Regions from separate parts of the Oceanobacillus aidingensis genome, predicted to be linked through region 3. Evidence: riboswitches for the same ligand, from Rfam matches in the RefSeq annotation. Region 3 holds a riboswitch; each other region holds the start of a gene.
The links. Region 3 has a riboswitch for S-adenosylmethionine ahead of ACFO3P_RS22815 (methionine biosynthesis PLP-dependent protein). Riboswitches for the same ligand answer to the same signal wherever they lie in the genome.

Region 1 (3,266 bases), on a different contig from region 3:
CTAGATTACTTATGAATTTTGAATTGATGAAGTCTGGATTTCCTCCAATTACAATTGAAAAGGACGATAGATTCAAGTATTACGAGGCTTTAGATATTTCTGGAACAGAAGGGGATTATGAACCCTTTCTATTGTTTATAGCCGAGCGAGAGGTGAAAACGTTAGAAAATTATTTAGCTTTTTTAAAAGATTTATAAATAGAACCTTCATTTAGTAGAAGTTTATCGGCACATAGGATGTGATAGGATGGAATTAAATCAAAAAGAAGATGAATTTGCTACGAAAACTACAGCTCAAAATTTGGGGAGCGAATGGCTCTAAACTAACTGAGCGATAAAAAAGTTGTTACTGTCGTTTCAGAAACATGAAAATTTAGGGAAATCTTCAGTTGATATTGTAGTACAGTGAGTTAAAAGAATATATATTCATTAGGATGTAATAGTCCCTTATAATATAGGTATAGACAAGGAGGATTCAATGAATTTTGAATAATAAAAAAATGGATTTTTCTACCCTTGTTGCCAATTTGCTTACTGTTGGTCTAGTAATGGGTAGTATCGCAGTTATTGTAGCCATTCCTATTTTAATAACATATGGTTTATCTAATATTTTAGCAGGCTGGAATCTTATCGAAATACATTTTTTTGATAGTATTTTTATTAATTTTCTTTACTTCGGAGGATTGCTTTTTCTGTCTTACGTGGTGGGGATGCTGTTTGATTTGTTATATATGCTAATCCTTAAAGCAGCGAAAATGAAACAGACAAAGAAAGTAATGCTTTGGAGTTATGTCGTTCAATGGTTGCTTAGTGTTAGTTTTTATAAAATATGTATTGAGCCCCTATTTACGAGGGTTAGTGTATCATGGGAAGGAGCAGCTATTTTATTTTTTTGCTTGTATTTTTCTGCTTTTGTGATCAGTGAAGATTATAAAATTTTTTCCGATAAAAAAAGGTAACGCAATTTTGATTTAAAATCGATCGCAGAAAGATTCCTATATTTTGGGATTCTCCTTGACGAATTCATTGCTTCCATGTAAAGTAAACTGTAATTATTCGTATAATTCCATATATTCTTATCGAGAAAGGTGGAGGGACTGGCCCGCTGAAGCCTTAGCAGCAGACGTTGATTTGTACTGTGCTAATTCCAGAAGCATTTTTGCTTGAAGATAAGAAGAGATTTTATCATATCGAACCTCTTCTATTTTCGGAAGGGGTTTTTTTTAATGGAATATAGAATGAATATAGGAGACAAAGAGGAAGGGGTATTCGATGGCGATATCAGCAGAGACAAAAAATACACGGGCTCCATTCAGAGCAGATCATGTAGGGAGTTTTCTTCGTCCCAAGCGTTTAAAAGAAGCGCGTGCCCAGAGGGCAAAAGGAGAAATCAGTGCAGAACAATTGCGTCAATTGGAAGATGAGGAAATTATCAAACTGGTAGAACAGCAGAAAAAAGCAGGTCTTCAATCGGTGACAGATGGGGAGTTTCGCCGTGCCTGGTGGCATTTTGATTTTCTGGAAGGCTTCGATGGCGTGGAAGGCTATACCGCGGAGCAAGGCTTGCAATTCACTGGTGTGGAAACGAAAAAACGAGGCATTAAGGTAACCGGTAAAATTGGTTTTAGTAATCATTATATGATTGAGCATTATAAATTCCTGCATGGTATTGCCGGGGATGCGGTTGCAAAATTTGCGATTCCGAGTCCGAACATGCTCTTTTTCCGGGCGGATTTTGAAGAAGGAATTTATGAAAATGATGAAGCCATTATTGATGACCTGGTTGCTGCTTATCAAGGGGTGATTCAGGCATTATACGATGAAGGCTGCCGCTACTTACAGTTGGATGATACGTCCTGGGCAACCTTTTTCTCAGAGAAGGGCAGAAATTCGTTGCTTGAAAAAGGAAGAAATCCAGAGAAAACAGCTGAATTATGTGCGAGAGCAATCAATGAATCGATTGCGAACAGACCGGATGATATGCTGGTAACAATGCATATTTGCCGGGGGAATTTCCAATCTACCTATATGTCAAGCGGCGGTTACGAGGCGGTGTCAGAAACGATTTTTGGCGGTTTACAGGTGGATGGTCTTTTCCTGGAGTTTGATGATGACCGCTCGGGCGGATTTGAACCTTTACGCCATGTGAACCGTGATGATTTATTCATTGTGCTGGGTCTTATCACGTCTAAGTTCAGCGAGCTGGAAGATCCGGAGGCTGTTAAAGCAAGAATTACAGAAGCGGCGGGCTATGTACCGTTGAATCAGCTTTGCCTGAGTCCTCAATGCGGGTTTGCTTCCACAGAGGAAGGGAATTTATTGAGTGAGAAACAGCAATGGGAAAAAATCCGGCATGTTGTGCGAATTGCTGAAGATGTCTGGAAATAAGAGTGATGAGCAAGGGAGATTTGGAGAGGTGAGCTTTCCAAATCTCCTTTTTGTCGAACTTTTTTGAATACGTACTATGAATCATTTAGAGAAGATTGTTTTGAATGAAAATACTTTTGAGCTAATAAACCAGTATTGAAAACGGAAGCTAAGGTGATGAACAAAAATAAATTTGCCATTATGTCACTGATTTGATAAGTAAAATTAAAAAGTAAGTAAGTGTTTATGATGAATAATATTGAAACAACTGACGAAAGGATGAATTGATTTTTAAACGATTTGAACAAAAAAACGCTCCTCTCTTTGTCAACCTAATTTAAATCAAGGTTAACATACGGGCGTGAAAAATTAAATATAAATTCCAAAAAAATTCAAACAAAGAAAGAAATCATTATAATTTTTTGATATATTAGTAATAACAATAAGAATATTCAGCTGTTTTATCATGGTAAATAAAAGAATTTATACGAATGATAGTACATCGTTTCAAATAAAAGGGAGAATGTAGAATGGAAATTCGCAGTTTACAAAGTTCGGATTATGATGTCCTGATTCCGCAGATAAACGACTGGTGGGGCGGGCGTGATATGGCAGGAATGCTGCCTAAATTATTTTTTCAACATTTTAAGAATACCAGCTTTATCGCAGAAGAAGATGACGAGATAATAGGTTTTTTAATTGGATTTTTATCTCAAGATCAGTCAGATGAAGCATATATTCATTTTGTCGGTGTACACCCGGATTACAGGAAGAAAGACATTGGAAAAACACTTTATGAGAAATTTTTCACCAAAGTTAAAATGGCTGATCGGAAAATCATCCGCTCCATCACTTCTCCCGTAAATAAAACATCGATTGCGTTTCATCAAAAAATGGGCT
Region 2 (3,266 bases), on a different contig from region 3:
TATCTTTCTGGTTATAGCATCCCCAATAAACTGGAAGATAAATACGATAATCACAATGATGACTGTGCTGACAAATACAACATCCCAGCTTTTCCGCTGAAATCCGAAATAGTAAGCATGGTTCCCTAGTCCTCCTGCTCCAATCGCACCTGCCATCGCAGTATAACCGATTAAAGCAATCGCTGTAACCGTCAGCCCCGATACAAGTGCAGGCTTGGACTCCGGAAGCAGCACCTTAAAAATAATCGTACTTGCTTTAGCTCCCATTGCTTTTGCAGCTTCTACAACTCCTTTGTCTACTTCTTTCAATGCAATCTCCACTAATCTTGCATAGAAAGGTGCAGATCCGAGGATTAAAGCCGGCAGTGCAGCATTAGGACCGCGCAATGTCCCTACTACAAAATCGGTGAAAGGAAATAACAGCAGGATTAATATAATAAACGGAACGGCACGAAATACATTGACAAATGTTGCAACAACAAAATTAATCAATCGATTTTCCCAAAAGTTCCCTTTCGACGTTAAAAATAACAGCAGCCCTAAAAGTAAGCCAATAATGGCTGTGCCGACTAAAGCTATAATGGTCATGTAAAGTGTTTCTTGAGAAGCTTCTACTAAATCTTCTATCGTAACGTTTGGAAATAATTCCTCAAGCATGCTGAATTACCTCCAATTCAATAACATCCTGTTCCTCCAGGTACTGCATTGCCTCTTTCAGCTGATTTCCAATCAGCTGAACAATCAATGTCCCATAGCTCCCGACCTGTGTCTGGGTGATTTTCCCCTGCAAAATATTAACATGGATATCAAAATTCTTCACAAGCTGGCTGATTACGGTCTGATTTGCACTTTCTCCTAAAAACTGAATCCGTAATAACGCGCCCTCTTGATATCTTTCCTTCAACTCTGTCATGTCTTCCTCTTCCTCATCCGGACCAGTCAGCTGTTCAACAAACTTCTGCGTTACCGGCTGCTTTGGTCTGGTAAATACATCGAGAACCGTTCCTTCTTCTACCACTTTCCCTTGTTCCATCACAGCAACCCGATTACAAATTTTGCGGATAACATGCATTTCATGGGTAATCAAAATAATGGTTAGACCCAGCTTTTCATTAATATCCTGCAATAAACGCAGGATTTGATTCGTTGTTTCCGGATCAAGTGCGGAGGTCGCTTCATCACAAAGCAGGACTTTCGGTGAATTCGCCAATGCTCTTGCAATTCCGACCCGCTGCTTTTGTCCGCCGCTTAACTGTGCCGGATAGGCATTTTCCTTTCCTGCCAAGCCTACTAATTCAATCAATTCCAGCACCCGCTTTTTCCGGTCGCTTTTCTCCACACCGGAAATCTCAAGCGGAAATTCTATATTTTCAGCGACTGTCCGGGACCAGAGCAGATTAAAATGCTGGAATATCATTCCAATATCCTGCCTGGCGATACGCAAATCCTTTTTCGATAAGGAGGTAATAACCTGATCACCGATTTTTATCGTACCTGTCGTCGGTTCTTCCAGCCTGTTAATCAAGCGGACAAAAGTACTTTTCCCTGCCCCGCTGTATCCGATGACGCCATAGATATCTCCATCTGCTACGTTAAGATTTAAATTATCAACAGCGACAATATCTTTTTTTTCTAAAGAGAATATTTTCTTCAATCCTTCAATGGATATCACTTTATTTCACTCCTATATGTGTACAAACCTATTTTATTGTGTACGATTTACTTTTCTCTTCATTGAAAAAGCGTCTTTCTGCAAGAGAACAGAAAGACGCTTTATTATACACAATATCGTCCATTGCTCCCTTATCTTTACAGTTTCCTGCAGGAATTGGCACCTTTTCAATGATTGAAGGTTGCCGCGGTTTCAATGGGCCAGTCCCTCCACCGCTCTTGATAAGAGTTTGCCTATTTTTAAATGAAGTGCCATTATAGTAGCATGCCATTTGTGCCTTGTCAATCACAATCCCTAGCCATTCACTCAGGTTTCTGTGGAATCTGCTGCTTCTCGTATATTGAACCGTCCTCTTGTACAGAAAAAACTTAGTTGTTTATTGCTGTGAATAATTCCGGTTTGTATTTCATCAAATACTGATAAATATTTGCTGTCGATTGAAACGTGTACACTTTCTCAATCATTTTACCGTTTTCCATAAATGCAAGACATGGCACGCTTTCGACTTGATGAGACTGCATAAAATCAGGGTGCATGGACGCGTTCATCTCCGTAAATATATCAGTTTTATGCAGTCTTTCTATTTTTTCAAGCATAGCGCGGGCTACCGTACATGTCCCGCAAAATGGTGTATAAATATATAGTATGAATCGTTGATGATTCTTTTCTTCTCCACTAAACTGTTTCAAGTTCATTCCCCTCAATCTTTTTCTTCCCATAAAATAATATATGCTGAGTGAAAGGATTACACTGATTGCGTATAAAACGACTTCGCATCTTTCCTTATTTATTTCCTCGGCGAATAGAATCCATTCTTATTTTAACGTTTTACGTTACCATTTTGCAAGGTAATTGAGATTGATTCCAATGCGTTTTCCTGCCAGAATACTTGCCAACATTCTTTTTGGGGTGGCGGCAACCTCACGAAATTCACTGCTTACATAAATATGCTCTGCGTGCGGCAGTTCCCTGGCTAGCTGTTTTCGGAGTTTCATTCCCGAATCATCCTCGTCCACCAGAATAAATACATCTGTATCGTCCAAATGATAATATTCCAACAGCTCTTCAAATTTTTCTACACCGATGGTTCCATTTGTACAAACAATGGTGATGGTATTGTCGTCAAGAATTTTTTCTAGATGCTTTTTATCAGATAACCCTTCAACGATTATGACTTTGTTGTAATCATCTTCCATCATCGTTTTGCACTCCTTATCGAAGTGATTAGGTAAACATCTTTTTTAACCTAATCCTATCCTATGCTTTTTCTATATTATATGAAAAGAAAAGAGCTAACTATACACGAATGTGGAAAAGTCAGCTCTTTTTCACCTATTTTTAGAGCCTTTTTTGAAAATTCAGGAGCAGCGCCTGTATTTTCTCTTTCTCTAAAATAGGTGTAATGTAATTTTATTATCCTTCGATAAATTCCTGGTATGCTTTCGAATCTAATAATTCCTCTAAATCTGCTTCATTCTCAAGTTCAATAACAATCATCCATGCTTTTTCATGCGGTGATTCATTCACAAGCTCTGGGCTGTCTTCCAGTTCTTCATTTACTTCTACCACTTTTCCGCTGACTGGAGCATACAGC
Region 3 (3,266 bases):
AGTTAAACGTCTTGTTGCAACTAATCCAGCATAGCCTGCACCAAGAACGACTACTTTTGGTTTACTCATAATTCATCTTCCATCCTTTCTATCTTCCACAAATAAAATGTAATGTAATTTCGAACTATCACGTTTAATAGTCACTGCATCTATTATAATATCAAATTTTGCGGGATTAGGCTAATTTTCATTATAATTTCTTTAGAAAACTTAGCGAAACTTGTTTTATCAAAGAACCCGCATGATATATATGCTTATTAATAGGTGCGAAAGTTGAGATTTTAATATTAAAAAACTGCAAATTCGCCAGGCTACAGCAAATTCGCAGTTTTATTTTACCTTATTAATTTAATTATGAAACAGCTGCTTTCTTTCGTAATTTAATCAGCATAGATGGATGCAGTATCGACCTCAGAACCTTTGTGCTCTTCAGAACCTTTATCTGTTTCTGAGTCTGAGTTTTCTCCCTCTTCTTCAGTCTCATGCTCTCCATTATTTTCTTCTTCTTCGGGATTTCCTTCCTCTGATTCCGGCTCTTCACTCTCTACATCTTCAGAATCGGGTTCCTTGTTGTTTGCATTATCATCGTTGCCATTTTCTTCCTCTTCCGGCTGTTTCGGCGGTTGATCCGATTTATCTTTTGAATCTTCTTTCTCTGAATTCTCTTCATTCCTGTCATTTGTGCCGGGCGCCTCAGTTTCAGCTCCAGAATTATTGGAATCAGAAAAGCGGCTATTTTTTTCAGATTGATTCTGATGTACAGAAGCTGTGGAACGTTGCGTATTATTCGATTCTGATTCTCGGCTTTCTGTATTCTCATTATTTTCACCAGCTGCGTTTTCCTTATTTGAAGCGTTACTGCTTTGTTCACTGTCAGCTGGCTCATCATTTGTTATTTGATTAGATGATGCTTCCTCAGAAGCTATATAATCTTCTTCCTGCACCTCTGTTTCTGGATTTGTGTATATTTCTTCCTCTGTTTCGGTACCTTGAGTCACAGTACGCTCTTCCTGCACTTCTATTTCATTGTCTTCCTGCTGAAGTATGTTGCGATAATCTAAATTAGCTGTTTGATAAATTTGTTCATTGTCTCCTAATAACCGATTATTCCAGGAGGTTGTAAAAATCTCTACGCTTTCTCCAGTTTGTCCAGTTCCGTCTTCTGTACTCACTTCCATTGAATATTCTACAGAGCGGTTATCCTTATAAATCCCCATGCCAATGATGATAATACAACCTGCTAACATAGAAATGTTTACCCATAATAGCTTTTTTTTGCGCATATATCTTCTTCCTTTTTAAATAGTTTCATTCGGATATTTATTATTTCACCCTTTTTATTATCAGACATATCCAACTCATTCAGAGTAATTGTCCATTTTATAACCATTCAACAATACGTTCACTACACTACCATTGTAATCGTCATCGGAGTCCTTTTCAAATACTTTTCGTTTTTTTCAAGCTTCTTCTTTCTATACACAGCCTCTAAGCCAGTGTTGCCGGCTTTTTCATTTTAAAAAAAATCAAGACTTGATTTTTTTTCCTCGCTCTTGTAAAGTTAACGTAATTATAATTTAATAAAATTCCAATTCTTATCCAGAGAGACGGAGGGACTGGCCCGACGATGTCTCAGCAACCAGCTGCTTCTAGCAAGGTGCTAATTCCAGAAGGGAACTCCCCTTTAAAGATAAGATATGTATCATCACGATATCATACCCTTCTTATCTAATCTCTGGAATAAGAAGGGTTTTTTATTGATTTCACATGGGAAAATCATAAGAAAACAGCATATTCGCGAAAGATAAGCGAATTCATGTTTCTGGATTGAGGAGGCTGAAGAAAAATGAGAAAAATAGAAACAGCATTAGTACAGTTAGGTAATAAAACGGACGAACGGACAGGGGCTATAAATCCGCCTATTTACATGTCAACAGCTTATCAGCACCAGGGAATTGGCCATTCCACAGGTTATGATTATACGCGTACCAAGAATCCGACCAGATCTGTTTTAGAGGAAGGTTTCGCAAAGCTGGAAGAAGGAGATGCTGCTTTCGCCTGCAGCTCAGGAATGGCAGCTATTCAATTAGTTCTCTCCTCCCTGTTTCGTATGGGCGATCACCTTATCGCGACAAAAGATATCTACGGAGGAACTTACCGTATTTTTAATCATTTTGAAAAAGCTTATAATATTTCCGTGACCTATGATGTCTGTCAAAATATCACGGAAACAGAACGATGTATTAACGAAAATACAAAGGCTATCTTTTTAGAAACACCGACGAACCCGTTACTTCAGGAGGTGGATATTGAAAAGTATGCGGAGCTGGCTAAAAAGCATAACCTGCTGCTTATTGTTGATAATACTTTTTTAACACCTTATCTCCAGCAGCCAATTACGCTTGGTGCGGATATTGTAGTGCATAGTGCGACAAAATATATCGGCGGCCATAATGATGTTTTAGCCGGTCTGGTCGTAACCAAAAGTCCTGACCTTTCCGAAAAATTATTTGAAATGCATAATGCGTCAGGAGCAACATTATCTGCTTCAGACAGCTGGCTGCTTGTCCGCGGGTTAAAAACACTTGCATTGCGTATGCAGCGTCACGAGGAAAACGCACAAAAAATTGCTGCTTACCTGCGAGACCACTCGTCAATTGGACAGGTTTATTATCCAAATAAAGGCGGCATGCTTTCATTTTGTTTAGAAGATGCCGACCAGGTGCGTTCTTTCTTAGCTAACCTCAACTTAATTGTATTTGCCGAAAGTCTGGGCGGTGTAGAAAGCTTTATTACCTATCCTACAACACAAACACATGCCGATATGCCGGAGGAAGAAAGAGATAACAGAGGAATCGGTGATGACCTTCTTCGTTTCTCTGTAGGAATTGAAGATGCGGAGGATTTAATAGCAGATATTGAGCAGGCGCTGCAGGTTGTCAGTAAAATTTAAAACAATACCCCAAAAAAGAGGCAGCTCATTTTAAAGCTGCCTCTTTTTTAGAGTAAAGATGAAATTATATTCTTCCTTACATATTATTTAATTTGCTCAACATTCAACATATGGAAGCATACAGCCATTTCATCGTATGCTTCCATAATTTAAGGTTCATTTAAGGTTCGTTACCCTTTTATTAAACCTAAATCCACTTTCCATTGTAACCATTGCAGCTGTCTCGTTTTACGAGGTAAGAATTGACGAATATCTTCCTCATGGTACCCAACTTGGAATCTTTTTTCATCCACCAAAATTGGACTTTTCAGCA

Region 1: linked by a shared signal. The riboswitch ahead of ACFO3P_RS16190 (5-methyltetrahydropteroyltriglutamate--homocysteine S-methyltransferase) and the one ahead of ACFO3P_RS22815 (methionine biosynthesis PLP-dependent protein) in region 3 are both predicted to bind S-adenosylmethionine.
Region 2: linked by a shared signal. The riboswitch ahead of ACFO3P_RS13590 (methionine ABC transporter ATP-binding protein) and the one ahead of ACFO3P_RS22815 (methionine biosynthesis PLP-dependent protein) in region 3 are both predicted to bind S-adenosylmethionine.

The regions. Positions count from the first base shown of each region.
Region 1 is NZ_JBHSFT010000044.1:27,142-30,407, reverse strand. It holds gene ACFO3P_RS16200 (Fic family protein) at 1-197, shown strand, start outside; gene ACFO3P_RS16195 (hypothetical protein) at 485-958, shown strand; SAM riboswitch class I at 1,073-1,175, shown strand; gene ACFO3P_RS16190 (5-methyltetrahydropteroyltriglutamate--homocysteine S-methyltransferase) at 1,272-2,387, shown strand; gene ACFO3P_RS16185 (GNAT family N-acetyltransferase) at 2,897-3,266, shown strand, end outside.
Region 2 is NZ_JBHSFT010000020.1:88,770-92,035, forward strand. It holds gene ACFO3P_RS13585 (methionine ABC transporter permease) at 1-657, opposite strand, end outside; gene ACFO3P_RS13590 (methionine ABC transporter ATP-binding protein) at 650-1,672, opposite strand; SAM riboswitch class I at 1,801-1,900, opposite strand; gene ACFO3P_RS13595 (thioredoxin family protein) at 2,041-2,361, opposite strand; gene ACFO3P_RS13600 (toprim domain-containing protein) at 2,506-2,871, opposite strand; gene gcvH (glycine cleavage system protein GcvH) at 3,086-3,266, opposite strand, start outside.
Region 3 is NZ_JBHSFT010000050.1:374,047-377,312, reverse strand. It holds gene ACFO3P_RS22825 (NAD(P)/FAD-dependent oxidoreductase) at 1-69, opposite strand, end outside; gene ACFO3P_RS22820 (hypothetical protein) at 381-1,283, opposite strand; SAM riboswitch class I at 1,593-1,697, shown strand; gene ACFO3P_RS22815 (methionine biosynthesis PLP-dependent protein) at 1,847-2,953, shown strand; gene spx (transcriptional regulator Spx) at 3,124-3,266, opposite strand, start outside.